Regions from separate parts of the Bacillus sp. ISL-75 genome, predicted to be linked through region 1. Evidence: riboswitches for the same ligand, from Rfam matches in the RefSeq annotation. Region 1 holds a riboswitch; each other region holds the start of a gene.

Region 1 (7,659 bases):
ACGGGCAAGCCGTCCTTTGTGACCCGGCCAACCCCAATTCCCCCGTCAAGGACGATACCTGGTTCATCGATCCATGACACGGTGGAAACGATTAAGGCCCTGTGGGTGGCATCCGGGTCATCCCCCGCGTCTTTAATCGTACTGGCGGTAGCCGTTTGTTCCGTCACCTCACAGCTTTCTATCTGAAAGGTTGCAAACCGCTTGACGGGCAAGTAAATGGTCGATTCTGTTTGCGGCTCACTGGTTATTAATGCCGTTAGCGCCGCTTTTGTTGTCGCCGTTGCACAGGCCCCTGTCGTATATCCTTCCCGCAGCTTTCCTTTTGGTACTTCCTGCATGGGTTATCCCCGTTCAGCCATAATGGAAATGGCGTTTAATGCAGCAACAGTCACGGTACTGCCGCCTTTCCTGCCAATATTCGTAATGAATGGGATATCGAGCTTGGCTAATTCTTCTTTTGACTCAGCGGCGGAAACAAACCCAACTGGCAGACCAATGACAAGACCTGGTTTCGCTTCTCCTTCTTTAATCAGGCGGATGAGTTCGAGTAAGGCGGTTGGGGCGTTCCCGATGGCAAAAATGCCGCCGTCCGCTTCTTTGATCGCTTTTCGCATCGAAATAATTGCCCGTGTGGTATTTAACCGTTTGGCTTCTTGTACCACATCCGGGTCAGAAATATAGACCTTGATTTCTCCGCCGAATTTTTGAATTCGCGCTTTATTAGCCCCGCTTTGAATCATTTGAACATCGGCAACTACCATTTTCCCGCTCCGAATCGCGCGGATGCCGGACTGAATAGCGTCAGGATGAAAGAGGACGCTTTTCCCGAGTTCAAAATCAGCGGATGCATGGATGATGCGCTGGACAATCGGATATTGCTCCTCGGTAAACGGGTGTTCCCCAATTTCTTCATTAATCATTTCAAAACTTCTTCCTTCGATCTGTTCCGGTTGGACGGTTAACGGTTTAAATTCGGTACGAAAATCCATTTCTCTCACTCCTGTATTTAAAATGATTGTTCTGTTGTGACGGTTGGTGTGGAACCAATCCTTTTATCTAATTCTGCGATGACATCAATAAAATTAGCATAGACGGTGACATAATTCAGTTTCGGGCGGCCAATAAGGATGACCTCAATCCCCAGTTCCTTGGCCGCTTCCACCTTTTCATCGACCGATCCGACTTTCCCGCTCTCTTTCGTCACCATTAAGGTCACGCCATATTGCTTATATAGGGCTTTGTCGAACTCTTTTGAAAATGGTCCCTGGATCGCAACAATATTTTTCTGCGGCAGCCCTAGCTGCTCACATTTTTCCATATTATCCACACGAGGCAGCATCCTGGCGATCAAGCGGATGTCCGGGTTTCCTAATAGTTTTTCTGTGAAAATTTGAAGCGTCTTGCTGCCAGTCGTCAACATCACCACGCCTTTTTTGGCCAATGCAAGCTCCGCTGCTTCCTCGTAGCTTTCGACGACTATCATGTTGTCATATTGAAAAGTTTGTGACTCCCGTTCATACCGGATATAGGGGATTCCCGCCGTTTGGGCCGCCTTGATTGCGTTTTTCGAAGCTTCTTCCGCAAATGGATGACTGGCATCGACAACCGCTAGAATCCCTTTTGTTTCAATCAACCCCACCATGTCTTCATCCGTTAATCTTCCTACTTGAACAGGTATCCCTGACTCCCTTAATTCAACCGCTGCATTTTCTGTGACAACGGAGGCCAAGAGATCGAAGCCCTCCTTTTTTATTTCTAAAGCAAGGGCTCGTGCATCACTTGTACCGGCTAATACGAAAATCATCCTCTATCTCCTGCCTTTTGCTCTGCATGTTCGTGATCATGGTGATGGTCGTGGTCATGGTCATGATGGTGATGGTCATGGCCGTGATGATGATCGTGATCATGATCATGGTGGTGGTGATGATCGATATGTTCCATCACATTGAGACGGTATTGGCAGGTATCGCAGTTCATCTTCACCTCATCACGGAGGGCTTCTTCCACCCGATCGATTAAAATCGTCTGTAATTTTGGATGATAACCAAAATAGTCAGCTAACAGAAATTCAACCGCGGAATATTGATTTTGAATAGGAACCATCATATCTTCTAACCGTTTAATCAGGATGCCGGTGAATAGAAAGTAAGGCAGGATTACCACTTTTTTTGCTCCAAGCTTAATACAGCGCTCAATCCCTTCGTTCACAAGGGGATTCGTCACCCCCATAAAAGCAGGTTCGACGATTTTATAGTTTGTTTTTTCCCATAGTAATCTAGCAATTTTATATAAATCACTATTCGCATCGGGATCGCTTCCGCCCCGTCCTAACAAAAGGACAGCCGTATCGTCTTCGATTGATTCTAAATTCTCGCCAATTTCCATTAATCTCGTTTTTAGAATTTCAAATGTTTCCTCATGAACACCAATTGGCCGGCCATAAATAAATTCAACAAGTGGATATTTATTCTTTGCCTCATCAATAGCTGCTGGAATATGAATTTTGGAGTGTCCTGCCTGTAAGAGCATGATTGGAATCACGACAATATGGTCGGCTCCTTTCTCCACACACAGATCGATTCCTTGATTAACGGTTGGTCGTTCAAATTCTAAAAAGCACGTCTCAACTAGGAAAGAATCGTCCCAAGTCTTTCTCATCTCACCGATGAACTCGCGAACCTGCTGATTTCCCTCTTGATCTCTGCTCCCATGCCCCACAAATAAAATTGCTTTCAAAATATTTTCTCCCCTTTGTTTGTAAATGCCTAACCTACCAATTGACCGCTAGTCGTCTCTCCCTTTACTCCCCGCAAACAGCCGCTTCGATTTTAAGGCTTGGTGTGATATCCTGGTACACAAAACCTTGAACCTCTTTGGCCCGTTTAAAAAATTTATAGAAACGTTCATTTGGATAGGCCTTTTGTTTGTACTCTTGAACAATCCCCTCTATGACCCCGACAATTTGGTCCGGTGCGATTCCTTCCGCTACAATTTGGCCGGGATGTGCCGATCTTCCGGCTACCTTTGCCCCTAGAAATAAATCAAACGCTCCTTTTCGGTAAACAATGCCAATATCCTCTTTTACAGCTCCGTAGCAGGCCATACCGCAGCCATTTACACCCAGTTTTAATTCCTTAGGAAGTTCCATTCCGCCAAGCTTTTCATGCAGTTCCTCTGCATATGGAATGGAATCCTTCTTTTCTCCGTCACAAAAATCACAGGCTTTTACGGTTAATACGTCGCCAACAGGAGCAATCAAAAAGTTGGCCGCCGTTAGTTTTTCAACAATCTCATCAGGCTTAGAGGTTAAAATTTGCAGCTTCATAAAATGGTCTTGTGTGTATTCCATGACACCTTCTTCTCCGACAATTTCGGAAAGAATGACCATCTGAGTCGCGGTAAATTTTTTATTGGCGACCCCAGGGCTGATCGCTACCTCAAAAATAGATTGAAAGTCTTGCTTCACCGTTAAACCTTGGGATAGGCCATAGTTCTCACCAAGGATCATTTGCAAAGCTTCCTCAGCCAGCTCTCTTGGCGACTCTTTCACTGAGGTTGGGGTGACTAGTTTCTTGTTCACCGATGTTACATCTTCCATTTGCTCCAGTGCCCATGGTTCGGCTTCCTTTTGCAAACGTTGATGCGGTTTCAACGGCTGTATTGCCTGATTTAATGTATACTTCCGCTGATAACCGCGCGGAGTGATGATCAAGCCGTCATAGAAAAATGTGGAAGAGTTGCCAATTAAAACGGTGGTTAACATGCCAATTTCATGTTCGAGCATCTCTTGTAAATTGGTTAAGACGATCTTTTGACTATCACGGTAAGCACTCTTTACCAATCCTACAGGAGTTTCTGGCGAGCGATATTTTAGTAGAATTTTTTGAGCTTCCATGATCTGCCGTGTTCTTCTCCCGCTTTTTGGATTATATAAGGCAATCACAAAATCAGCTTGAGCGGCCGCTTCGATTCGTTTCTCGATTATGCTCCAAGGTGTCAAATGGTCACTTAAGCTGATCGTACAGGCATCATGCATAACCGGCGCGCCTAATAAAGCAGCACAGGAGTTAATGGCAGAAATACCAGGGACCACCTCCACTTCTACCCCTGAGTCTTTTTTCCAGCCTTTTTCGATTAGCACTTCGTAAACCAGTCCTGCCATTCCATATACACCGGCATCACCGCTCGAAATGACGGCTACCGTGTTACCGAGTTCTGCCTGTTTCACTGCCTCCTGGGCCCGGCTCACTTCTTCTGTCATTCCTGTGCTGATGATTTGCTTTCCACCTATTAATCCCTTGATTAAATCAACGTAGGTTTTGTAGCCGATGATGATATCACTTTCTTGGATGGCTTCTTTTGCCCGTCCGGTGATATGTTTTTCATCACCAGGGCCAAAACCAATAACCAATAATTTGCCTTTCACACTATTACGCCACCTTCCAAAATTTCAAACTAGAATCCAGCTACTATCCGCTGTTAAATCTTTTCTTTAACCGCTTTTTGTACTCCTGCGATACATTCCGACCCTTCTGTCTGTATGAATCCTTCTTCGGAATATTGATAGATCGCATGCTCCTGAAGGCAATGACCTTCCGCCAGATGACGCCTTACAATCGTAGTTCCCACTTCTGACGTCACGTTTTTATACCAGGTCCCATCTGGATAAACAATAGCAACGGGAGCGTCCTTACATCTCCCATTGCATCTCGTTCTTGTTGTATGTACGAGTGAATCTAAGTTTAAATTGGTGATTTCATTCCGAATCGCTTGTGTCGCTTCCTCCCCACCCTTTCTCATACAGCTGCTGCCGTTGCAAATGAAAACATGGTGTTTCGTCCCTTGTAAATTCCAAGTAGTCATGTCACACTCTCCTTTTCGTTTTTTACGTAAAAAAAGCACCCCTATGGACATAGGGGTGCAGAATATATACACACAAAAAAATAGCGATGTATGTTCAGCACTTCTACCTATGTTCCCGTAGGTTGATGGAAGTTATTAGGTAAAGGCAGGTCTCCTGACTTAGGTTCATCATTCATTGCGTCTTCCCGAATTCCTTCAGTGACATCTGCAATGAACTCCCCATACAGTGGCGGGTACCGTGACGGATTTAAACCGTACTTCCCTATTAAGCACATATTCGTGCACCTATCCTAATCTATTCAATTGTTAAAAAGGCTTGTTCCTTCTAAAGCTAAACTATGCGAATTAAAAATGATTTAGAATCATCCAAACGAAAAAATCCGTTCAACATTAGTTGAACGGATAAAACGTCAGAACAAAGAAAGTTAATAAATAATCCTTTTTGTCCAAACGTTCCATCTTCTCAACCCCCGAAGAAATCGAAACATTAAAAGTTAAGACAGGTCTCCTGACTTGTGTTTCTTCCTACTTTAGACCCTTCCCGAATCGTCAATAAAATAAACGCTCCGGTGGTTTGTCTATTTCGTCCACACTTACAGTTGCGGGGACAGTTCTGGCCTTTCACCAGATTCCCTATTAAGCCCTAAGGCATCTTAACTAATTGTTAACAAATTCATATGTAATTTTAAGAGATATTAATTATACTAGTCTAACAAATAGAATATTTCAAGTGCTTTTTTAATTGGTGTTAGAATTGATCCTTCCTCTATAGATATTTCATTTGTATGCCTAGCTATTTTTTATTCCTCCTTGTTACATGACAAATGATTCATTTTAGAAGTAGCTGTAATTTTTAGATTCCTTTGTTTATAATAATAATCTTTTATTTAATCTAGGAGTATACATGACCAAGAATCCAGAACGCCCAAAAGTGTATAGAATGAAAGCCAGCCATAGGCCATGATTATGCCAGATAGGTGTTGCCGTAAATTGTATAAGGATATATAAGATCATTGCGTAAATCATAGAGTTTCGAACAGGAGCAATTTCAGTTGCACCTGTGAAGACACCATAAATGACAAGGCCAAAACACGCGGCAAAGGGGTAAAGGATAAGCCATGTTCCATATGTAGTTGAAAGTTCGATTACACTTGGTAGATTGGTAAAAAGCCCAATAATTTTTTCTTGAAATAATCCATATATACAAGCTATCACAAAAGCCGTAATCACCGACCATTGCTTTGATAAACTAAGTGTTTTTTTATATAAATCCTTGTCGTTTGCTCCTACCGCTTTGCCGACGAGAATACTCGTGGCATTGGCAAACCCCTCAAAGAAATAAGCCATAATGTAATGAATTTGAAATAGAACCGCATTGGCCGCTAAAAAGTTTGTACCAAACGAAGCACCTTTTGCTGTAAACATATTAAAAACGACTAATAAACAAATCGTTCGAATAAACAAATCCTTATTCACGTTAAACATCTTTTTCATAGACTGTGTATCTATAAGTTCTTGAACGGATGGTAACCTCCATTCAAACGGTGCTGCCTTCATCACAATGAACAGCCCTACTATAAAGGCTGTCACTTCAGCAATCAAAGCGGCAGCAGCAACCCCTTTTACAGCAAAAGAAAAGACATGGACAAAAAGAATGGCCAAGATCATATTCAAAACATTCATTAAAACTTGTAGTATTAAAGATTCTTTAATCTTAGCCATCCCCATTAGCCAGCCAAGGATAACATAGTTCAGCAATGTAAAGGGTGCTCCCCAAATTCTAATTCGAAAATATTCAGCTGCAAACTGACTGACATCAGAATCATTTGAAAACAATATCAAAGCAACATATTCAATCGGCCATTGCAAGAGAATAAAACACATCCCAACCACAACAGCTAATAAAAATGGACGCGATAAAGCAAGTATTCCTTAGGCTTGATCGCTTGCCCCATTCGCTTGTGCGGCAAAAGCAGATGTACTAACCCGTAAAAAACCGAAAACCCAATACAAGGTATTAAAAATAAGAGTCCCGACTGCAACTCCTCCAATATATGCCGCATCAGGAAGCTGTCCCACAACGGCTGTGTCTACAGCACCTAATAAGGGCGTTGTCATGGTCGAGATTGTTAGGGGAATCGCCAAAGTGAGGTACGCACGATGATTCATTAGGAATTTCCTCCTTCTATCCATTCAAATAAGACAATAGCCCCGATTATGCAAATGAAATCGAGGCATTCGAAAAGTGTTTATAATGTTTAAATTAAACAGGTCTAACCGAACGAAAACGTGGGTGCTCGGCCAGCATTGAATCTCTCATCTCATTTACTACCGGATGTTCAGAAGTAAAAAACTGTTTTTTTGCATCGTAAAGCTCGACCAATGTTCCTTTTTCTAGTACACCTAATCTATCACTAATCGTATAAGCAGCTTTAATATCATGCGTAATAAAGAGATATGATAACCCGAAGTCTGCTTTTAACTCCTTGAGTAATTCTAAAATAAGGGTTTGATTCACCATATCTAGACTACTGACGGATTCGTCTAAGACAATCAGCTTTGGCTTGAGTGAGATGGCTCTTGCAATATTGATTCTTTGCAATTGGCCACCGCTAAATTGATTAGGGTATTTTTTTAAGTCCGCATCACTTAGACCTACCCTTTCTAATAATTCAATAACGGTTCGGTTTTGCTCAGCCACTGTTAGCTTTTCATAGTTTTCTAGCGGCTCTGCAATAATTCGTTCGGCCGTCATTCGAGGGTTAACCGATGAGTATGAGTCCTGAAATACAGCTT
Region 2 (7,659 bases), on a different contig from region 1:
TATCAAAGTAATCCCTGTAATCACATTTTCTTTAACCGTTTCTAAAAAACGTTCATCCCACGCTTGCTCAGAAGAAAACAATTCATTATTTAATAGAGTTGTGACACAATCCAACAAAATAACATCCTCGCCATGAAAGTCATCAGCAATTTTCCCAATTTGAACAGACTGTTCAAACGTTTTCCACCGGTAATTCGCTGAATCTCGATCGCGTTGGTGCTTTTCAATTCGTTCCTTCATTTCTTGATCAGAAGGAACACCGGTTGCCAGATAGGTAAGCTTGCAGCCTGTCTTACGAGCGATCTCTACTGCTTTCCTCTCAGCAAAGTTGCTCTTCCCACTTCTTACTCCGCCTGTTATGAAGATTAATGATGATGACGCCATTTCGCCAACACTTCCATTAGTTGATTATTTTCTTGATTACTTTTTATGGCAAACCGAAGCCATCTTCCCTCTAGACCAGGAAAATTAAAGGTATGCCTTGGAATGATGCCTTGATGTAGAAGAAACTCAAACAACGCAAACTGATCTTTGAAATGCGGATCCTTCAATAAATAGAAATTCACGTTGGAAGACGAAACCACAAATTCTTTCTGTGTAAAAAAGGCAAACAGCCTTTTCCGCTCATGACTAATATATGCCTGTGTCTCTTTAATAAAAAATTCATTTTGCAGACAAAGTTCCCCTGCTAATAACGCAATGGTATTGGTACTCCAATGTGATTGCAACTGGCTAAGGCTCGAAACAATCGCTGGCTGAGCGATTAAATATCCCAAGCGTATTCCTGGAATCGCAAACATTTTTGTCAGTGAGCGAATAATAATTAAATTTGAAAACTTGTTTATGTATGGAACCAATGATTCATATTCTATTAAAAAATCAAAAAATGCTTCATCCAAGATGACAAGGCAATCCCGCTTTTCACATTCCTCTATGATCGAAATAATCTTAGAGGCCGGATAGTAAATACCTGTTGGATTGTTTGGATTACACAAAAACAAAGCATCTGCATCCATCAAATTCGAGTGTAAATTGACCGAATTCAATTCAAAGTTGGGCTCCACTAGTTGATGGTAGACAATTTCACATTTGTTTGCCCGACATGCTTGTTCATATTCCGAAAAAGTGGGTTCCACGATGCCGACTTTTTTGCCGGCAAGCATACGGGCAAGCAGCGTAATAAGCTCTGCTCCTCCATTTCCAATTAGGATTGTATCGATCGGGGTCTGCTCCGATTTTGCAATCCTTTCCTTCAGCTGTGTTGCATAGGGATCTGGATAAACATTAATTTCTTGAAAAAAATCCGGCCATTTTTCTTTTAACACAGATGGCGGACCAAGTGGATTGATATTTGCGCTAAAATCAATAAACTGCAACGGGAGTGCAAGGCCCATTGCCTCATATAAATATTGAGGATTCGAGCCATGTGACGGCCAATTCAAGGACTATTCCCCCTATCCATAAAAATAGTAAAAATAAAAAGACCGTTTTGCTAAGAATTTGATTGGCCGTGATGATATGTTCCGCTTGGATGGTCTGAATGGGTTCACCCATTTTTGCCCGGTTCGATATCAATCCTTTATAATAATTGATTCCGCCAAGCTGTATCCCTAAAATAGCTGCGACAGCCGCTTCCCCCCAGCCGCTGTTCGGGCTCGGGTGCTTTTTCGCATCACGGAATAAAATCGCCCAAGCTTTTCTATAAGGCATCCTTACGGGACGTTTTCCTATCAGCATGATGATCCCAGTTAATCGACTTGGAACCCAGTTCATCACATCATCCCATTTTGCAGACGCCCAGCCAAACTCTTTATATCTAGCGCTCATGTGACCCACCATCGAATCACAAGTATTGGCTGCGCGATAAACCATCGCCAGCGGGGCTCCGCCAATCAGTGCCCAAAACAAGGGGGCCGTCACTCCATCACTAGTATTTTCGGCCACAGTCTCAATCGTGCCGCGAGCGATTTCACTCTCATCCAAGGAATCTGTATCACGGCCAACAATATAGGATAGTTTTTTCCTTGCTTCAGGAAGGTCCCCTTCTATTAATGGACGATAGACTTCTAGAGAAGCCACCTTCAAGCTTTTTTGAGCAATGCAAGTAGAAATAATCATACTTTCCACTAAAACACCAACAACAGGATGAAGCCTATATCCAATTAGAACTAATACCAAAACGATGAAAAAAACTAAGAGTAATATAAAAAGGAGCATGGCCACCCCTTTCCACCGCTTAGACTTGCCATTATTCCAACGTTTTTCAAAAAATGTTATCATCGTTCCAATCCATCTTACAGGGTGGGGCCAATCGGGTGGATCCCCAATAAACAGGTCAATAATATAGGCAACTGTGATTGAGATTAAATGATGGACGATCATTTGCATTTCCTCTTGCTGGATTTTTGAATCGCTTCGATCGTGCACTGATAAACTGCCTTGCTAATAAGCTTGCCTAACGGGGTAATCGTACCCGCAAATTCTAATACTTCACCCGTTTGAGTAGCAGCAATTAAGATACTATCTGTCGATGTACCGGTGGCGATCGTTCCGGTGACTTCATCGATTACCTTTAGATCATTCAATGCCTTAACCTTCGCTTCAGTTGCGGTCATGATACTTTGAATAAAAGCTTCCTCTGTCAGCTCTCCGCTCACAAAAATCCAGGTATTGATTGTTCCGGGTGTCATTTCAAATGTATGCTGTTCACTTTTCGAAGCATCAATCGCATTTCCTACTCCTGCTGTCACAACTGCAAATATCGAGAAACTATTATGTTCAAACCGCTTGTATACTACATCTTCGAGGACAACTGCGGTCATCATGCCAACAGTTTCCGAGGGTTCAAACCCGTTTGATTTTAAAAATGAAGCCATTTCTGAGCGATGGTCACTACAGCTGTAACCCTTGTGAACATGACGGTTGACAAATGTTTGGTGCCAGCCTGTTCCCGAACCAATCACTCCAGATGACATCGTCCTTAATGGCAGGGGGGATGTTAACTCAATATATTCTTCTGAAATATGCAGCATCGACTCATCTAGTTCAAAATCGACAACTTCCTTATTCACTTTTGGCAGTAAAACCATTTGCGGTGCAGCTACTTTAGGATGGGGATGTTTTTGAATGTCTGTATGATACACATCCCTTATTCGTTCTTCCCGAAGCACCTCATTCGGAATATGATCGATATTAATTCTTCCATTTTCGAGAAGGAGCAATCGATCACAATAAAGCCCGGCAAGGTTTAAATCGTGAAAAATAGAGATGACTGTTAATCCATTTTCTGACGTCCATTGTTTTAAGAAATCTAATAATTCCTTTTGATACGACAAATCCAAATGGTTCGTGGGTTCATCTAACAAAAGTATTTCAGGCTCTTGGGCCAAAGCTTGGGCAAGAAATACTCTTTGTTTTTCACCGCCTGATAATTCTTGAATATTTTTATTTTGGAATCTGGAAACACCAATTTGCTTCATTACTCGCTGGACAACCTCTTCATCGGCTTTATTCCAGGTTTGAAATAACCCCTTTTGATGTGCATAACGGCCAAGCGAGACCGTTTCTTTTACTGTGTAAGAGAATGATTGTGATGAATGTTGTGAAAGAACGGCAAGCATTTGGGCCAGTTGTTTTGTTTTGTATTCCTGCAGCCGTTTCCGATTGATAAAAATCTCACCTTTTTGGATAGGCAAAATTCCACTAAGCATTTTCAAAAGGGTTGTCTTTCCACTTCCATTTGGCCCCAATATCCCAAATAATTCTCCCTTTTTCACATCAAAAGAAATGTCTTTCAGAACGGCTTCACCCGAGTATCCACCGGAAACCTGTTGAACACTAAGCATTCTCTAACCACTTCTTTCCATCCTTTTTCTTTGGAGCAGGATTATTGCAAATACAGGTGCACCAATTAAAGCAGTGATGACACCAATCGGTAATTCAGTAGGAGATATGATTGTCCTTGAAATTAAGTCAGCTAAGATTAAAAAACCGCTTCCTGTTATGATCGATAAAGGAAGGAGATGCCGATGATCGGGTCCCCATAATAATCTAGATAAATGAGGAATCACTAACCCGACAAAGCCAATGGTGCCTGACACCGCAACCGCCGCTCCTGTTAAGATGGAGCCAGCTGTTAAAATAATTAGCTTTCTTTTTTGAACATTGACTCCTAAATGCTGTGCCCGCTCTTCCCCAAACGACATGGCGTTTAGTTCCTTTGCATTAAAAATCAGCAGGCCTGAGCCAATGATAAAAAATGGCAAAATGATCTTTATGTACTCCCAGCCTCTCATCGATACACTTCCTAATAGCCAGCCAATAATTTGCCGGAGCTCATCCCCAGTCAGTGCAATCATCAGCGAAATAATTGCCCCTAAGAAGGAGCTAAAAATTATCCCTGTTAAAATAATCGTTTCCACTCTCATCGAGCGCTCTATTTTACTGGCGAAAGAAAGGACTAAAAAGATGGTTAAAAAGGAAAATAAAATACTTAGCAATGGTAATGTGAAGGAACCAATAAAAGGAATCGATAGATGGAAAAACAGTGTCAACACCGCTCCAACAGACGCCCCGGAGGATACACCTAGTGTATAAGGATCTGCTAACGGGTTTCTTAACAGTCCTTGAAAGGCTGCCCCTGCAATTGCAAGAGAAGCCCCGACAAGACCTGATAAAATCACTCTAGGTAAGCGAATGTTAAGGACAATACTTGAATACATAGGGTCAATTGTCTCCAATGAAATAACCCCAAAAACTTTCGCACTGATAATCTTAATAATTGTTAAGATTGGAACCGAAACTGTTCCAATTGAAATCCCTAATAAAAAAGCTAGAACAAGGAACATTCCAGCTATTATATAGGCTAAATACTTATTATTTAAAAATCTCAGGATAGACAGCCTTTGCAAGATCTTCTACTCCTTCAACGATCCGAGGGCCTGAGCGAGTCACGCGATCAGAATCCACATCGACTACATGCTTATTTTTTACAGCGTTGACCGTTTCCCAGCCCTTTCTGCTTAAAACTTGTTCTGCCGGATTTTTAACATAGTACCCGTATGTTGTGACGATAACATCAGGATTCCGTTTAATCATCGCTTCTTGATCAATTTTAATCCAGCCTTCTTGATCATTTGCAAGGTTTTCAGCATTAATCGAACTTAGCATTTGATCCATAAAGGTATTCTTTCCAGGTGTATAAATTTCTGGAGCCGGTGAAACCTCAACTAATACCTTTTTCTTTTCTTTTATTTCCCCAGCCTTTGCTTTAATTTCAGCCAATTTATCCTTCATCCCTGTAATCATTTCATCGGCTTTCGCTGTTTCACCGGTAGCTTTCCCAATCATATCAATGGAATCATAAACTTGGTCAAAATTTTGCGCATCATTAACAACCAAAACGGTAATTCCGGCATCTTTAAGCTGCTGAAGCCCTGCTTCAGAATTATGAGCAGACGATGCATGTGCTAGCACTAAATCTGGTTTTAAGGAAATGATTTTTTCTAAGTTTATTTCCTGTCCGCCGATTTTTTCTTTTTTCGTCGCGGCTTCCGGATAATTATCGAAATCAGACACGCCCACCACTTCTTTGTCAAGTCCTAATGCAAATGCAATTTCTGTATTACTTGGAATTAATGAAACGATCTTTTCAGGTTTCTTTTCGATAATAACTTTAGTTTTGGTAGCATCTGTAAGTGTAACTGGATAGGTTATTTCCGCTGTTTTCTTCTCAACGCTGGATTTATTCTCTTCCTTAACTTGGTCTTTCTTTTCAGCACAACCTGCTAAAACTCCTACTGTTAATAATACTACTAACAGCAATGAATACAATTTCTTCATTTTTCTCCCTACTTTCAGTGTAATAAATATTATGTAACAAAAAATAAATCTTCTTGTGCAAAAACAAAATGGCTTGGATAAAAACAAAAAACATCTCCACTAAGTAATGGAGATGTTGGTATGATTAGATTCAGGTTACTAGCAATAAGTAAAGGGAGTCTAGCCTTCAACACCGTCCCATCCTCGTAGGTTTATTGGCGCACAAGTATTAGGCAGGTTTCCTGGCTCATGATCATCGCTTCCTATGCCTTCCCATCGTAGTCGACAGTGGCACCATATAGGTTGCTCTCATTTACAGTGGCGGGACCGCGTTGGCTTATACCAAACTTCCCTTTTAAGCTGAAAATCTCTCGAAAAGATTTTAGCACCTAATTTTTAAAAATATTTTTTGTTAAATTCATTATAGAAAAGTTGACATGAATTGTACATGTTTTTTTGCTATAATTTTATAGTTCAATCGTTCTGCACAAATTGGCCATTTCAATTGCAGCCGAAGCGGCATCCCATCCCTTATTACCCGCCTTAGTCCCAGCACGCTCAATTGCCTGTTCAATAGAATCCGTGGTTAACACACCAAAAATAACCGGAATACCACTACTTAAATTAATTGCGGAAACCCCTTTTGCCACTTCATTACAAACAAAGTCAAAATGAGGAGTAGAGCCGCGAATGACTGTGCCAAGCGTGATAACTGCATCATATTTTTTACTATTAGCCATTTTTTGGGCGATTAATGAAATCTCAAATGCACCTGGTACCCAGGCAATATCTACGTCTGTCTCACTGACGCCATGTCTTTTAAGTGCATCCTGTGCACCGCCTAATAGTTTACTTGTAATGAATTCATTAAAACGTCCAACCACGATTCCAACTTTTAATCCTGAGCCAACTAAATTTCCTTCAAAAATATTACCCATGAGTATGCCTCCTAAATTTGTTTTAAACTTCCCGCTTAACTAAATTTTCCTTGTTGTTTCGGTATTCTACTAAATCTTTAATCGTTATCATTTTAATGTTTAGCTTATCAGCAATTTTGCGCAGCTGTGGGACACGTGCCATCGTGCCATCGTCATTCATGATTTCACAAATGACACCAGCAGGCTTGGCACCGCATAAAATTGCAAGGTCTACAGCTGCTTCTGTATGCCCTGTTCTGCTCAAGACTCCGCCTTTTTTAGCAATTAATGGAAACATATGCCCTGGTCTTAAAAAATCAGATGCTTTTGATTCCGGGTCAACCATACTCAACACCGTTGCTGAACGTTCAAATGCAGAAATGCCCGTGGTAGAAAATTTATGGTCAATGCTTACGGTAAAAGCTGTTCGATTTGGATCCGTGTTCTTGGAAACCATTGGATGTAAGTCGAGCTTTTGAGCTAATGCCTCGTCAATAGGAACACAGATTAGACCTCTTCCGTGAGTGGCCATAAGATTTATAACCTCAGGCGTTGCTTTTTCAGCAAGAGAAATAAAGTCCCCTTCATTTTCCCTGTTCTCATCATCGCAGGCAATAACAACCTTTCCTTCTTTTAAATCAGCAAGAGCTTCGTCAATCGTATTAAACACGCCACATCTCTCCTTTCAAAATTACATACCAATTAAAACTAGACTTTTCCAACCAAAATTTAATTAAAGCCATTGTCTGCTAAAAATTGTGCCGTTATCCCTGTCTTACGCTTTTGCGCTGTATCACTTGAAAGGTTATTGATAAAATGGCCAACGTATTTACCAATCATATCGCATTCTAGATTAACGATATCCCCTGACCCCTTTAGTCCCAAAATCGTTTCCGACAATGTATGGGGGATGATCGATAGT
Region 3 (7,659 bases), on a different contig from region 1:
CATTTCTGCACTGTCCTTTTACCAAGTAAACCCTGTTCAAACAAAGGTGTTATATGATAAGGCGCTTGAATATGCGGACCTTTGCGGTGAAGAAAGCGTGATTGATGCTTACTGTGGAATCGGAACGATTTCTCTATTTTTAGCACAAAAAGCCCGGAAAGTATTCGGCGTAGAAGTTGTCCCAGAGGCAATAGAGGATGCTAAGCGGAATGCAGCGTTGAATGAAATGACGAATACAGAGTTTGCTGCTGGGGAAGCCGAGGTTGTTATACCGAAGTGGTATAAGGAAGGAAATGTGGCCGATGTCTTGGTCGTTGACCCGCCGCGCAAAGGGTGTGACGAGGCCTTGCTGCAGACGATTATTGAGATGAAACCGAAAAAAGTCGTTTATGTATCGTGTAATCCAGCCACCTTAGCAAGAGATTTGCGGATATTGGAAGACGGCGGATACAAAACGGTGGAAGTGCAGCCGGTCGATATGTTTCCGATGACGACGCATTGTGAAGCGGTCGCGTGGATGGAGTTGGTATAATAGAAAAGCAGTTGATATAGAAAAAATCTATACCATCTGCTTTTTTATTTATAAAAATACCATTCAGGACGGATTTTCGTTAAAATAAACATTGCCGATTTTCACAATAGTTTTTCACAAATTATAAATGTCCAAATGTACTTGTGTTTGATAATAAGTTATTAAGCATGATATAAGTGTAAAAGAAGTGGAACATTTGGCTTTATATTTTTTGACCGAGAGTTTGAAGTTGTATCCATTGTGAGAGGATTTGAGTTTTTAATGATAGATAATTTTTGGCGTGATTTACCACGACCATTTTTTGTACTTGCACCAATGGAAGATGTGACAGATGTTGTTTTTCGTCACGTAGTAAGTGAAGCCGGTCGCCCGGATGTATTTTTCACAGAGTTTACAAACTCGGATAGCTATTGTCATCCAGAGGGCATGAAAAGTGTGCGTGGCCGTTTGATTTTTACAGAAGATGAACAGCCAATGGTGGCACATATTTGGGGGGATAATCCCGAATATTTCCGTCAAATGAGTATTGGCATGGCAGAGCTAGGATTTAAAGGTATCGATATTAATATGGGCTGCCCTGTACCGAATGTGGCATCGAGAGGGAAAGGTAGTGGCCTTATTCTGCGTCCAGACGTTGCGGCAGAACTTATTCAAGCAGCAAAAGCGGGTGGACTGCCTGTCAGCGTGAAAACACGACTTGGCTATAAGGATGTAAATGAGTGGGAGGAGTGGCTAACGCATATTTTAAGACAGGATATTGCGAACCTTTCTATTCATTTACGTACAAGAAAGGAAATGAGCCAAGTAGATGCGCATTGGGAGCTAATTCCGGAAATCAAAAAATTACGTGACCGTATCGCACCAAATACGCTACTAACAATCAATGGAGACATTCTTGACCGTCAAACTGGGCTGCAGCTTGCTGAACAATATGGTATTGATGGCGTTATGATCGGGCGAGGTATTTTTAAAAATCCTTTTGCTTTTGAAAAAGAGCCAAAAGAGCATAGCAGTAAAGAATACCTTGATCTTCTAAGACTGCAGCTTGATCTTCAAGATCAATATGCGGAAGCACTGCCACGTTCAATCACAGGGCTTCATCGCTTTTTCAAAATTTATGTCAAAGGATTCCGTGGAGCTGGTGAATTAAGAAATCAATTGATGAACACGAAATCAACAAATGAAGTGCGTGCATTGCTTGATAACTTTGGAAAAGAATGTTGATGGGACGGGGACAGTGAAATGATGTAACTCTCAAAAATTTAGAGAAAAAATGAATCACATCAACTCATGTGTACTTATTTTATTCAGTTTGAAGTTCCGTTACAGCCGGCAACGTTTGTTTTGATAAAGTCTGTTTTCTGAAAGAAAAAGGTCTTAAAAATGTAATAAACCCACCAGCATCTTGTGTTGCCACATACACTCAATACATGTGGAGTATGTGGCGCACCTCATATTAAAAGAAGGCAACTAACCCTTTGGGTGTTGCCTTTTAAAGGTACTTTAATGATTTACTATTATGTTCACATAATTGTAGAAAAGCTTTTGAAAAGACTAAATTTATATGAATTCTAATGTGATATTATTTTATCTGAAGGAGGTATCAAAATGGATACATGACAATAAAATAATTACTTTTTCAAATTTTGACGTTTCTGTCCTCCATCATTTTCCCCATAAAAACAAAGATTTTATGAAACCCTTGAAGAATAAATCCAACTTTGAAATTATGCAAACGTTTATGAACAACATCCTTATTGAATCTTCACATTTTTCTGCTTTAACACCCATTTCTTCAATGTTATTTTCAAGAAATTTGTTTAATAAAAAAAATAGACCTGAAAGGATAGGTAAACCATGTAGGCATATTATCATTATAAGTTTCCTAAGACTAATTATTTCTGGTAAGTAAATTTATATCTGAAGGAGGATAATTAATGGGTCACGATATATCAGGATACAATAAAGCTGGAAAAGAAATTGCTTATGCTCGTTTTAGCATGGGGAATTATAATGCTACCATACTGTATAATTTACTTGATGCAAATAATTACTATGCAGGAGTTAGTGGATCAGGCGATAGTTCTATATTCTCGATACAACAAATTGAAAAGGCTATGAATGTCTACAAACAATTTTATAAAAATGGTGATTCACTGTCAGAAAGTGATTTCTTAACTTGGGATCAAAAACAAATCCTGAATTTTATACAGAATTGTTTAGCAACAGCAAAAATAGAAGGTAGTGTAAGAGTGTATTTTGGCTAATGTTTTAAGACTATTTGCTAAATTCTTCAATTTCGCTGCGTATCCATATAACTCTATAGTAGCAATTACCTTCATAATGTAACAATTTGCATTCCATCTCCAGATAATCTTATGAATTTCTTTTATCCCCCAAAAAACACATGCTAAATTTAGACATTTATTATCTTATTACCAATCCATGTATGAATTTAATAAAATTCAAGCAAATTTAGCTTGGGAAAAAGTAAAAAATGCGTATTTATTATATCACGGTAGATCTATGCCTTCTAAATTTAACAAACCTGTATGCTGATTAACGGAATTAGGATATGAATAGAAAGCAAATGAATTGTGTGCAATTCCGGAAGTTTATTACCAAAATCCTCTCTCAATAAATGGCCAGAATATCAAACAGGAACTAATAAGTAAAATTATTTCATTTTTATAAAAATTGAATATATTTCAACAATTATCCTATAATAAAGAGGAAATATATTAAGCTTTGGCTCAAATTGAAAAGATGGCTTCACCCTTAGTTTTGCTAACATAAGATGAAGCATCTTAACTTCAAGATATACATAAGTACTAACTTGCTAGAATGGAATATAATTACTTTTAATTAGGAGGCAATCATGGGAAGATTAGTTCATTTCGAAATTCATGTCAATGACATGGAACGGGCAAAGAAGTTTTATGGAGAGGTATTCGGATGGTCATTTCAAGATTGGAGTGAGTATGCAGGAATGCCATACTTTGGAGCAGTGACTGGCGATGAGAATGAACCTGGGATCAATGGTGCTTTGATGCAGCGGCAAAGTGCTCCACCGGAAGCAAACCAAGCTTTGAATGCATTTGCTTGTACAATGGGAGTGGAAAATTACGATGTAACGGAAGCTAAAATTATTGAGAATGGCGGCAAGGTCGCAATGGCCAAATATGCCCTGCCTGGAATGGCGTGGCAAGGATACTATATTGATACCGAAGGCAATATATTCGGAATTCATCAACCCGATGCGAATGCAAAATAGAACCCATGATATGTGATATCAGAGAATCCTAAGGTGAGCGAGAGAACTCTCATCATGCTGAATACTTTTCAGAAAATTATGTACTTCATATTATTAATATGCTATAGTTAGTGAAAATTACATATCGTGTAAGAATTGGTGCCAAGCTAAGGCTTGGCTTAATAGGGAAGAACGGTGTAATTCCGTCGCTGTCCCGCAACTGTAAATCGGAGTGAATCACAAATACCACTGTCAAATGATGGGAAGGTGTGAGGAGCCATGATGATAAGCCAGGAGACCTGCCAATTTCCAGTACACACCAAATACCTACGTGGAAATAGGTGGTGACATTCATTTGTACGACAAACGAGTTATGAGTAGCTATGTTTATGCATGTTTTTTAAGCAAACTTTAACTTGATTGTAAAGCCATTTCCATTTTGTGGAGATGGCTTTTTCGTATTTGGGAATTTGTAATCTAAAAAAGGAGAAATGATAAATGAATTTAGTAAGTACTGCTATTGGTTACCCGTACATTGGTGATAATCGGGAGTGGAAACGTTGTTTAGAATCTTTTTGGAAGGGTGCGATATCAGAGGAGCAATTTATTTTCGAGATGAAAGCGACTCGCTTGAATAATTTGAAGCGCCAGCAATCATTAGGCTTAGAGTTACTAACAGTTGGGGACTTTACCCTTTATGACCGTATGCTTGACCATGCGGCAATGTTCGGATTGATTCCAAATCGTTATAAGTGGACAGGTAGTGAAGTCGATCTAACCACTTATTACGAAATGGCCCGTGGGGCAAGCCATGTTGTGGCTTGTGAGATGACAAAGTGGTTTAACACCAACTATCACTACATCGTACCTGAGTATGAAGGTAAGTCATTACAATTAACCAAAAACTACATTTTAGATTATTTTGTAGAAGCCAAAGAGGAATTAGGACTTATTACAAAGCCTACAATAATCGGTCCTTTTACTTTTGTTAGTTTAGCGAAAGGATACGATGCCAAAACCAAAGCACTGTTTATTTTGAAACTTTTACCGCTATATGCACAAGTATTCCAACAGCTTGTAGAGGCTGGGGCACAGTGGATTCAAGTGGAAGAACCAGCACTAACCCTTTCACTAACAGCAGATGATGTAAAACTAGTGCAAGAAATTTACAAGCAATTAGCAGAAGAAGTACCGGCTGCACAAATCATGTTGCAAACCTATTTTGAAGGACTATCAGCGTATGAAGAGCTGTCTCAATTACCTGTTGCAGGGATTGGTCTTGATTTCATACATGGTGTCGAAGAGAATATGGCTTCACTTCGAAAACTCGGCTTCCCACAAGACAAAGTATTAGGAATTGGTATAGTAAATGGACGGGATATTTGGCGGGCAAATTTGGCTGAAAAAGCATTCAATACAAAAGCTGTTTTATTATTAAGCGGTGTAAAAGAAGCTTGGATTCAGTCTTCATGTAGTTTACAGCATGTACCTGTGACGACGAAGGCAGAAACAAAGCTGGATGCCATACTGACAAATGCTTTGTCATTTGCCGATGAGAAAATAATTGAGTTATCACATATCGCATCTTACGTACGTGACGAGGCTTGGACAGGAAATAAGAGCGTGTCACAAAGTATGATAGCGACTGAAGCATTAGCACAGCATAAGGCAAGGAAAAATGCACGTGTGAAAGAGCTAGTATTACAAGTAACACAAGAGCATTTTGCTCGTTCAATGACGTTTAAAGAACGTCAGCCTTTGCAGAAAAGGGCATTAGATTTACCAGATTATCCAACCACCACCATTGGCAGCTTCCCTCAGTCAGATCAAGTAAAACGGACACGTACAGCGTGGCGTAAAAAGGAAATTACAGACGCTGAGTATGCAGCGTTTCTAAAAAGTGAAACAGCCCGTTGGATTCAAATTCAAGAAGAAATAGGACTGGATGTTTTAGTGCATGGTGAATTTGAGCGGACGGATATGGTTGAGTACTTTGGAGAAAAGCTAGAAGGTTTTGCCTTTACAGAAAAAGCATGGGTTGTATCCTATGGTTCACGCTGTGTCAAACCACCAATTATTTATGGTGACGTCGAGTGGACGGCCCCAATGACCGTGAAGGAAGTAGAAGCGGCACAGCAATTAACGTCTAAGTATGTGAAAGGGATGTTAACAGGTCCTATCACAATCTTAAATTGGTCTTTTGTCCGCGATGATATTTCACGTGAACAAGTAGCCAACCAACTAGCCTTAGCACTAAGAGAAGAGATTCAAGCGTTAGAAGATGCAGGCATTGCCATTATACAAGTGGATGAACCGGCATTACGTGAAGGATTGCCATTACGCAAAGAAAAATGGGCTGATTATTTATCATGGGGTGTAAATGCCTTTAAGTTAGCAACTTCTAGTGTGAAGAATGAAACACAAATCCATACACATATGTGCTATTGCGAGTTTAATGACTTTATTGAGCCGATTCGTGCCCTTGACGCAGATGTGATTTCAATCGAAACGTCTAGAAGTCATGGGGAGTTGATTCAATCTCTTAAAAAAAATCCATATGAACTTGGTATTGGTTTAGGAGTGTATGATATTCATAGTCCACGTGTACCAAGTCTAGAAGAAATCAATGCGATTTTAAACGATAGTTTAGAAATTATTTCAAAAGAACAGTTCTGGGTGAATCCAGATTGTGGTTTAAAAACACGTCATGAAGAAGAAACCATTGCATCGCTAAAAAATATGGTGTCAGCCGCTCGGAAACTACGCCAACAGCAACAACAAACTGTTTAAATCTAATCTTAACAATTAAATTAATGGCCTTTTCCATTTTTGGAAAGGCTCTTTGGTTTGTTAAGCTATATATAGGTAGTTCTTCGAAAGGACAATAAGTAGACTCAGCAGTATCTCGAAAGCATTGCCACAGGCGAACAGTGCCAAGTCGCTATTCGCTATAATAAGCTCGACAGAATTTTACAACTTCGGGCCATGACATATTTTTTAAAGTATAATGTTGATTTTAAATATTAAATTGAAATAGGCATATGGAATAGAAACATAACCGTAATTACCGGATGACCAAAGCCCATTGAAAAATGCCTGCCTCTTTGTATTTATTGTGAACCGAACAATACCTGTCCTTTGTCCCCAGTGTTATGCCATGAATACTGTAGAAAATTCACATAAGTAAAATTGTAGTATTACAGTCTAGAATATTAGATAATTGGAAAGTATGAAAGTAGTAGTCTATTTCCTTGGATGCTTTAGGTGGAGGGAAGTATATGTTCGAGCAATTAACAAAAGCTGATATAAAAGATATGTTTACAAATGCAGTTTACCGCCGTGGGCTTGGTTACTTTCAAGAAGGTCGTGTCAGAGATTTATATCATGATCCCGTTAGAAATATCTGGGGTGCAAAAGTAAGAGGGTCAAAAACCTATCTAGTGACAATTGAGGCTGATGGGTTCGGAATTTCCACAGATTGCAATTGTCCTGCCTATGATAAATACTGGGACCCATGTAAACATATTGCTGCAGTTATGCTAAAAATTCACGCCAATACCCAGGGGGAAATTATCTTTAGTAACCCTCATAACGATAACCAAAGTTTTCTTGATAGGAAACGAATACAGGAGAAGGAATTTCAAAATCGACAATTGGAACTAGAAAGGCAAAGGGAAGAAAGACAAGCAGCTTATGTCAAGCAACTGACTAATCAATTTATTCAAAGCTTTTCTAGTATTTTACAAGGAAGTAAGGAACAGAAGATAGAGAGAATTAAGGGGCCTTTACTAGTAGAATGGATAATGAAAGTATATAAGCCGTACTACTCATCAAAACAATTTCTAACATTAGAAATGAAGGTAGGCCAAAAGAG
Region 4 (7,659 bases), on a different contig from region 1:
TTTCAAAAGATGCTTCAACAAATGCAGGCACCATTAAAAAAGAATATACCATTAATTCTTTACCAAACGGTAAATACTATGCAGGAATCATCACTACCGATATGAGTAATAACAGATCTTCGACATTGCCAGCGTTCGAAGTGAAAAAAGTAGTGGCTGTAAAAGACAAGACCGCTCCCAAATTTAGCAGCGTTAAGGCAAGTGTAGATAACACAAAAAATAAAGCCGGTATTTCTTTTAAAACAAACGAAACTGCATATGTAACCGTCTATATAAAAAGTAGTACGGGTAAAACCCTTAGCTACTTGAAAAAGGACGTTATAACAAAAGCAGGTACAATCAACCTAGGATATAGCACTGCCTCCCTTGGAAATGGGAAATACTCTGTAGTGATGGCAGCGACAGACACAAGTAAAAATCGTTCGAGCGTGACAACTACTTTCGTTGTAAAAAAAATGGCCAAACCAAAAACAGGAAAAGTAACTGTATCACGTCTTAATGTACGTGCAACAACATCAACCAAAAGCAAGGTAATTGGTACTTTAAAGAAAAATCAATCAGTAACCATTGTCTCAACAACAGGTTCATGGAAAAAAATCAAATTTGGTAAAGCCACAGGTTATGTTTCAAGTAAATATATAAAATAAAAAAGGCAGAGACCTCTCTCTGCCTTTTTGGTTTATTTAGCATGTGTGATTACACCTTTCATAGTGGAGGGTTCTTTTTCCAAATCTAACAGTTTTTCCTTCATATCTAAACCGCCGCGAAAACCAGTTAACTTCCCGTTCTTACCAATCACACGATGACAAGGAACAGTAATTAATATCGGGTTTGCCCCAATTGCAGCGGCAACGGCACGTACCGATTTAGGTTTCTGCAGGAGTTCCGCGATTTCTGAGTAAGTATGTGTGCATCCATAGGGAATTTCATTTAATACGTTCCAAACAGATTGTTGAAAGAGAGTCCCGTGAAAATCGATTGGAAAGGTAAAAGACGTGAGCTTTCCTTGAAAATATTCGGTGAATTCGTCTACAAAAGGTTGTAATTTTCTATCATCACGCTCCAAAAGGTGATGCGGGAGTTTTTTTTGGACCCAAGTCACCAGTTCTTCGAAGTCCTTATGATTGGACCCAACATAACAAAGTCCATCTACCGTTGCTGCGAGATACATTTTCCATGGACCATATACAAACAAACTCCAATAAATTTTCTCCATTGTATAAAACTCCATTCTTTATTCCTTTCGGATCATATGGCGATACTCTGATGGAGTATGGCTGGTTATTTTTTAAAAAGTGTAGCAAGATGGGTCGGGTTTGGGATACCGACTAACATACTGATCTGTTAGACCATTCGTCTCCGTTCGTAACTCCTGTAGTGTTTCTATACTCTTTACCATATCACCTTGGAATCAGTATACCTCTATTAAGTAAGGGAAGTAAGCTATTTTGAATATAAAAGCAAGATTACAAAGGTAAATGTAAGCGCTCTAAAATAGTTAAAGAAATATTCACAGGATTTTAGAAGAATTTGTTATAAAATAGAAGTATGTTAAATGTTTCACATACTAAATGGTTCATTTAAAAAGGAGTATATCATATGGGATATAGTAAACCCGAAACAATCATGGAAATTACCGTTGAAAATGGAGTGAAAAAATCAAAATACCCTCCTTTACAAACACTGATATTAGGTTTTGAAGCAGGTGCGTTCATTGCTTTAGGTTATTTACTTTTCATCCGTGTCACAGCAACTTTAACAGGAAATTTAGAGGGGTTAAGCAGTTTGATTGGTGCGTCTGTCTTCCCAATCGGCCTTATCCTCACCTTGCTTGCAGGTGGTGAGCTATTAACAGGAAATATGATGGCTGTGCCGCTAGCTCGAATGGCGAACAAGATTAGCACTAGACAGGTTGTCTATAACTGGTTTCTTGTTACGGTGAGTAACTTTATCGGAGCTATTTTTGTAGCATACTTTTTTGGACATCTGGTTGGACTTACCGAATCCGGCCCCTTCTTGGAAAGAACGATTAGTATTGCTGACCATAAATTAGAAGCAACCTTTCTCCAAGCATTCGTTTCGGGGATTGGCTGCAATTGGCTGGTGGCAGCGGCAGTGTGGCTTTGTTATGGGGCAGACGATATGGTCGGAAAAATTGCAGGTATTTGGTTTCCAACGATGGCATTTGTCGCAATCGGATTCCAACACGTTGTAGCGAATATGTTTGTGATTCCTGCAGCAATATTTGCCGGCCATTTTACTTGGCTAGGATATATTGAAAATTTTATCCCTGTCTTTCTTGGCAATGCGGTTGGCGGATCTGTCTTTATCGCACTCGCATATTGGCACGCCTATAAGAAAAATGAACGAACATATTCGGAACCAAAAGTGGTTCAACCAATGATGAAAAGCAGCGTAAGATAATTTACAGGTCAAAAAAATCATATATCTTCACTGATTAAGCTCCTTACACCTAAGGGGCTTTTTGCATATTAATCAATACTTATAAGTCATATTGACATGCAAACGGGAATAAAATCCAAGAATGAATGGACTTCGTTGGAGGTCAGCATTTACTGCATGAAAATAAAGGATAAGAGGTAGGGGAAATGACAAAGAGCTCGTGGCTAGTATCAATTTTATTAATCTGTAGCTTAATAATTATTGCCGGATGTACAGAAAAAACGAAAACAGTAAAGAAAGTTGAAGAAAAAGTATCTGAACAAGGACAACAAAAGCCCAATAAAACACCACCAGAACCACAGAAAGAAGAAAAACCAAAACCAATTACGGTAAATGTCATTGATCCGAATACAAATGCTATTTTGGAAACCTTTTTACCGGTGGAAATGGGTTTTGGAACCGATAATGAAACCTATAAAAAGGAACTTGAAAAATGGGCAAAGGATTTAGCAAGAGGGACGGAAAGTACCAAAGGATATGACCAACGAATGGTTCTTGATAAGATTGGCTCCAATGGTCAAATCATTAAAGGCAAACCAAGAATTATCTTAGAGGAATCAGAGTTAGTTGAAAAGGTCATAACAGCATCGGCAACGGGTGGAGATATTGAACTACCTTTATATGTGACCGAGAGCGGTTATAAACCTGAGGATGTTGACCAGTTAGGGGAAGTTGTCGTGGCTAGCTTTACAACCAGATTTAATAGCGGAGTTGTAGGCCGATCAAAGAATATTCAGCTGTCGGCACAGGCCATTAATAATATCATTGTCGGAGCGGGAGATATTTTCTCATTTAATACTACTGTAGGTCCAAGTGATGCCGCCCACGGATATCAAAAGGCGAAGGAAATTGTAAATAAGCAATTAGTCGACGGTATCGGCGGAGGAATTTGCCAGACGTCATCAACCCTATTCAATGCAGTGGACCAGGTAGGTGTTAGTTATATTGAAAAACATCACCATTCCTTGTCGGTTGGGTATGTACCTGCTGGCAGAGATGCAACCGTATCTTATGGTGGACCGGATTTTCAATTTCAGAATACCACCGGGGCCCCATTTATCATTAAATCCATCTATAAAAAGGGAACCTTAACCATAGAAGTAAGGACATCCTCAACCTACCAAAGTCTGATAGTCAAACAATAATGAGTGTCAGGCACCAAACTTCTTTGGTGCCTTTTCTGCATATTCCTAACCTGCAAGGAGAAAAATACCTTTGGTTCTTTTAGAAAATTGTAGGAGGAATAGTATGAAATTGTTTCAAAAAACGTTTCTTTCCTTATCGATCCTAGCACTTGTGGCGATAACGGGAAATCAAAGTGCTTCAGCTCGTGCCCTAAGGGATATGGATAATCAATTTCAAACTGTTACTAAGCCTCAAGTTGTAGAGGTTAGCAGACAGAAACCAACTATAGGAAAGGATCAAGGGTTATCTGAAGAATATCATGGACATAAATCCAACCGTCCAGAAACGGTCAATCCCAAAAAGGGAAAGCCACCGGCCGCAAATAATCGTTTCATTCAGGTCCAACTATTAGGGATTAATGACTTGCATGGCCAATTAAATGTGACTCGGAAAGTAAACGGGAAACCGGCCGGTCGGGTCGATTATTTAGCAGCCTATTTAAAAAAGCGTGAAGCAGAAAATAAAAATACGCTATTGGTTGAAGATGGAGACATGGTTGGGGCCAGCCCTCCAATTTCGGCCCTTTTACAGGATGAACCAACAATCGAGATCTTGAACAAGCTGGGTTTTGACATCGGTACTGTTGGTAATCATGAATTTGATGAAGGCTTAACGGAACTGATGCGCCTCATAAAAGGGGGAACACATCCGAAAACAGGCAATTTTGCAGGTTCAAACTTCCCATGGATTGTTGCCAATGTGGTCAATGAGAAAACAGGAAAAACGATTCTGCCTCCTTATCAAGTGATCAAAGTAAATGGGATACCCATTGGTTTTATCGGTGTGGTAACTACTGAGACTCCAACGCTTGTTGTCCCTAGCGGTGTGGCAGGATTAAAATTCACGGATGAAGTAGAAGCAATTAATCAGAATGTAGCGGAATTGAAAAAACAAGGAGTAAAATCGATTGTCGTTTTAGCCCATAACCCAGGCACTTCAGGTCCAAACGGAGAAAATCCAGCAGGGCAGCTTGTCGATATCGCAAACCGGGTCGACGATGAAGTGGATATCATCTTCGGAGGCCATAATCATGCCTATATGAACGCAACGATTGACAATAAACTAGTTGTTCAATCCTATTCCTATGGAACTGCTTTCTCTGATGTTGATATTGAGATAGATCCTAAAACAAAGGATATTGTCTCAAAAAGAGCTGAGATTGTAACTACCTTTCAAGAAGGAATCGAGCCCGATCCCGAAATAAAGAAAATGATAGAAGGCTATGAAGCAAAAATAAAACCGATAGTTAATCAAGTTGTTGGCTCTTCATCTGAAAGTCTGACGGCCAAGCATAATGAAAATGGCGAGTCAGTACTTGGCGATTTCATTGCGGATGCACAAAGGAAAGCGTTGAATACCGAATTAGCCTTTATGAATCCTGGCGGCATTCGAGCTGATATTGATCCTGGCGACATCTCCTGGGGAGAAATATACACGGTACAGCCCTTTAATAATGACCTTGTCAAAATGTCGATGACGGGACAGCAGATCCGAGAATTGCTCAACCAGCAGTGGGGGGCAACAAAAACGAACATGTTGCAGATTTCTGGCTTAAGCTATACTTGGGATCCAAATAAACCAGAAGGGCAAAGGGTAGTGAGCATCAAGCTTCCAGATGGCACGGAAATGGATCCTAATAAATCCTATTCTGTGACAGCGAATATTTTTCTTTCTGGAGGCGGAGATGGATTTACTGTATTTATCCAAGCTGAAAACAAAGAAGTCGGTCCCGTTGACCTTGATGCATTAGTTAACTTCAGTAAAGCCCAGCCAAAACCGTTCACTTATGGCATTCAAAATAGAATACAAAAGGTTCAGTGACATCCTTGGTGTTTTAAAAAAAGGTTCAGGCCAGATAGGTTTCATTTTTATTTAATAATAGACTTGAATTATTTTGGTGACTATACTATTATTTAAATTAATTGATTCACTATATATTGTTTCAATAAATAATAATCAAACTATATATTGTGTTAGCCTTAAGAGACGATGCCATTGTGGCTTAATAGGGAATCTGGTGTAAATCCAGAACTGCCCCCGCAACTGTAAATGCTGACGAAATGAGCAAACCACTGTATAAGAAATGTCTAATCTATTAGGTACTTATATGGGAAGGGTTCAAAGTAGGAAGAAGCATGAGTCAGGAGACCTGTCTTTCTTAAGATGTTTCAACTTCTTCGGGGATTGAGAAGATGAACGGTGGCGACAGGAGGCATTGGATTTTTTTATTCCTTTTGTAGTGTATCGTTTCATCCGCTCAATTACCGTTGAGCGGATTTTTTTATTATAGGGGGAAATGTATTGATAACTAAGGAGATTCAAACAGAATTTAATTACGTATTAGAATCTATTAATCAAGTTTCAGAAAAATATCAGATAGATACTACGGAGCTTAAAGAGCAAATTAGTAAACTGGATGAAACAGAGGGGGAAGCTAATCACCAAGCTTTATTATATGCTGTGAATCAAATTGCAATAGACCAACCAAATTGGACATTTATCGCTGCCCGTTTATATCTGAATGAATTATATAGAAAGTCAGCAAAAAATCGAGGCTATAATCGTTCTTTAAAATATGGAGATTTTTATAGGTTAATAAAAGAATTGACTGATACCGGGATATATTCTCATAATTTACTTAGCTTATATAGCAAAGATGAAATCGAGCAACTAGCAAAAGAGATAAATCCAGATAAAGATTTATTATTTAATTACATAGGGTTATTTTTACTAGCGGATCGCTATCTGGCTCAAGATCATAATAGAAATGTATATGAACTCCCGCAGGAGCGGTTCATGATTATTGCCATGACGATTATGAAGGATGAAAAGGAGTCCATCCGCTTACAACTTGTAAAGGAAGCGTATTGGGCACTTAGTAATTTATATATGACGGTTGCTACCCCCACTTTAGCGAATGCAGGCAAAAGCTTTGGGCAGCTTTCCTCCTGCTTTATTGATACAGTAGATGATTCCCTTGATAGCATCTATTTAAATAATTGGGATATTGCTCGGCTAAGCAAGGATGGCGGAGGTATAGGGATTTATTATGGTAAAGTTCGTGCCCTTGGTTCCGATATAAAGAAATTCAAAGGAAACTCTTCCGGAATTGTACCATGGATTAAATTGTTAAATAATACAGCTGTCAGTGTTGATCAGTTAGGTCAACGTCAAGGTGCCATTGCGGTTTACCTAGATTTGTTTCATAAAGATATCATGAACGGTTTTCTCGATTTAAAAACCAATAATGGGGATGAACGCCGTAAGGCCCATGACATTTTCACGGGTGTCACCATACCAGACCTGTTTATGCAAAAATTAGAAGAGAAAGATGAGGATGGAAGAAGTATTGGGCAGTGGCATACATTTTGTCCCCATCAAGTAAAACAATTTATGGGCTGGAAGGATGAAAAAGGGAACCTGCTAGGACTTGAGGATTTTTATGATGAAACGGATGTTAAATTCTTTACAGAGAAATATGAAGAGGCCGCAGGTAACCCGCTTCTTCCTCGTAAAACCTACCGTGCCATGGATATTATGACACGAATCATGGTTGCTCAATTAGAAACAGGAACACCATACATGTTCTATCGTGATGAAGTAAACAGGCAAAATCCGAATAAGCATGTATTGGGTACGGGCCGAACTTCTATTTACTGCAGTAATTTATGTACAGAAATTGCTCAAAATATGTCCGCAACGACCATAGTAAACGAATACCAGAATGAAGAGGGCAATATCGTGATAATTCGGAAGCCTGGTGATTTCGTTGTTTGTAATTTATCGTCTATTAATCTGGCAAAAGCAGTCCCTGCAGATGTTTTAGAGCGTTTAATTAGGATCCAAGTACGAATGCTCGATAACGTGATTGATTTAAATACAATCTCTGTTGGACAGGCTCAACTTACAAATAAAAAGTACAGAGCCGTGGGTCTTGGTACATTTGGATGGCACCACCTACTAGCTCTTAAAGGGATTTACTGGGAATCTGAAGCAGCGGTAAATTATGCA

Evidence for each region. Region 1 has a riboswitch for cobalamin ahead of J7E63_RS15975 ((2Fe-2S) ferredoxin domain-containing protein). Riboswitches for the same ligand answer to the same signal wherever they lie in the genome.
Region 2: another riboswitch for cobalamin. It lies ahead of J7E63_RS12620 (ABC transporter substrate-binding protein); the one in region 1 lies ahead of J7E63_RS15975 ((2Fe-2S) ferredoxin domain-containing protein).
Region 3: another riboswitch for cobalamin. It lies ahead of metE (5-methyltetrahydropteroyltriglutamate--homocysteine S-methyltransferase); the one in region 1 lies ahead of J7E63_RS15975 ((2Fe-2S) ferredoxin domain-containing protein).
Region 4: another riboswitch for cobalamin. It lies ahead of J7E63_RS13880 (ribonucleoside-diphosphate reductase subunit alpha); the one in region 1 lies ahead of J7E63_RS15975 ((2Fe-2S) ferredoxin domain-containing protein).

Annotation. Positions count from the first base shown of each region.
Region 1 is NZ_JAGGQX010000037.1:31,050-38,708, forward strand. It holds gene J7E63_RS15950 (cobalt-precorrin-5B (C(1))-methyltransferase) at 1-338, opposite strand, end outside; gene J7E63_RS15955 (precorrin-8X methylmutase) at 342-989, opposite strand; gene cobK (precorrin-6A reductase) at 1,007-1,804, opposite strand; gene J7E63_RS15965 (sirohydrochlorin chelatase) at 1,801-2,736, opposite strand; gene cobJ (precorrin-3B C(17)-methyltransferase) at 2,801-4,426, opposite strand; gene J7E63_RS15975 ((2Fe-2S) ferredoxin domain-containing protein) at 4,480-4,863, opposite strand; cobalamin riboswitch at 4,991-5,167, opposite strand; cobalamin riboswitch at 5,345-5,534, opposite strand; partial or broken gene J7E63_RS15980 (MATE family efflux transporter) at 5,731-7,032, opposite strand; gene nikE (nickel import ATP-binding protein NikE) at 7,127-7,659, opposite strand, start outside.
Region 2 is NZ_JAGGQX010000027.1:46,478-54,136, forward strand. It holds gene J7E63_RS12595 (bifunctional adenosylcobinamide kinase/adenosylcobinamide-phosphate guanylyltransferase) at 1-384, opposite strand, end outside; gene cobD (threonine-phosphate decarboxylase CobD) at 366-1,442, opposite strand; gene cbiB (adenosylcobinamide-phosphate synthase CbiB) at 1,399-2,382, opposite strand; gene J7E63_RS12610 (heme ABC transporter ATP-binding protein) at 2,379-3,845, opposite strand; gene J7E63_RS12615 (FecCD family ABC transporter permease) at 3,849-4,910, opposite strand; gene J7E63_RS12620 (ABC transporter substrate-binding protein) at 4,876-5,841, opposite strand; cobalamin riboswitch at 6,036-6,228, opposite strand; gene ribH (6,7-dimethyl-8-ribityllumazine synthase) at 6,288-6,758, opposite strand; partial or broken gene ribB (3,4-dihydroxy-2-butanone-4-phosphate synthase) at 6,784-7,407, opposite strand; gene ribE (riboflavin synthase) at 7,467-7,659, opposite strand, start outside.
Region 3 is NZ_JAGGQX010000020.1:58,286-65,944, forward strand. It holds gene rlmD (23S rRNA (uracil(1939)-C(5))-methyltransferase RlmD) at 1-532, shown strand, start outside; gene J7E63_RS09555 (tRNA dihydrouridine synthase) at 794-1,756, shown strand; gene J7E63_RS09560 (hypothetical protein) at 2,470-2,799, shown strand; gene J7E63_RS09565 (VOC family protein) at 3,411-3,806, shown strand; cobalamin riboswitch at 3,926-4,106, shown strand; gene metE (5-methyltetrahydropteroyltriglutamate--homocysteine S-methyltransferase) at 4,284-6,575, shown strand; gene J7E63_RS09575 (DEAD/DEAH box helicase) at 7,064-7,659, shown strand, end outside.
Region 4 is NZ_JAGGQX010000030.1:29,946-37,604, forward strand. It holds gene J7E63_RS13855 (SpoIID/LytB domain-containing protein) at 1-647, shown strand, start outside; gene J7E63_RS13860 (methylated-DNA--[protein]-cysteine S-methyltransferase) at 680-1,231, opposite strand; gene J7E63_RS13865 (formate/nitrite transporter family protein) at 1,600-2,424, shown strand; gene J7E63_RS13870 (VanW family protein) at 2,610-3,608, shown strand; gene J7E63_RS13875 (bifunctional metallophosphatase/5'-nucleotidase) at 3,712-5,469, shown strand; cobalamin riboswitch at 5,618-5,819, shown strand; gene J7E63_RS13880 (ribonucleoside-diphosphate reductase subunit alpha) at 5,965-7,659, shown strand, end outside.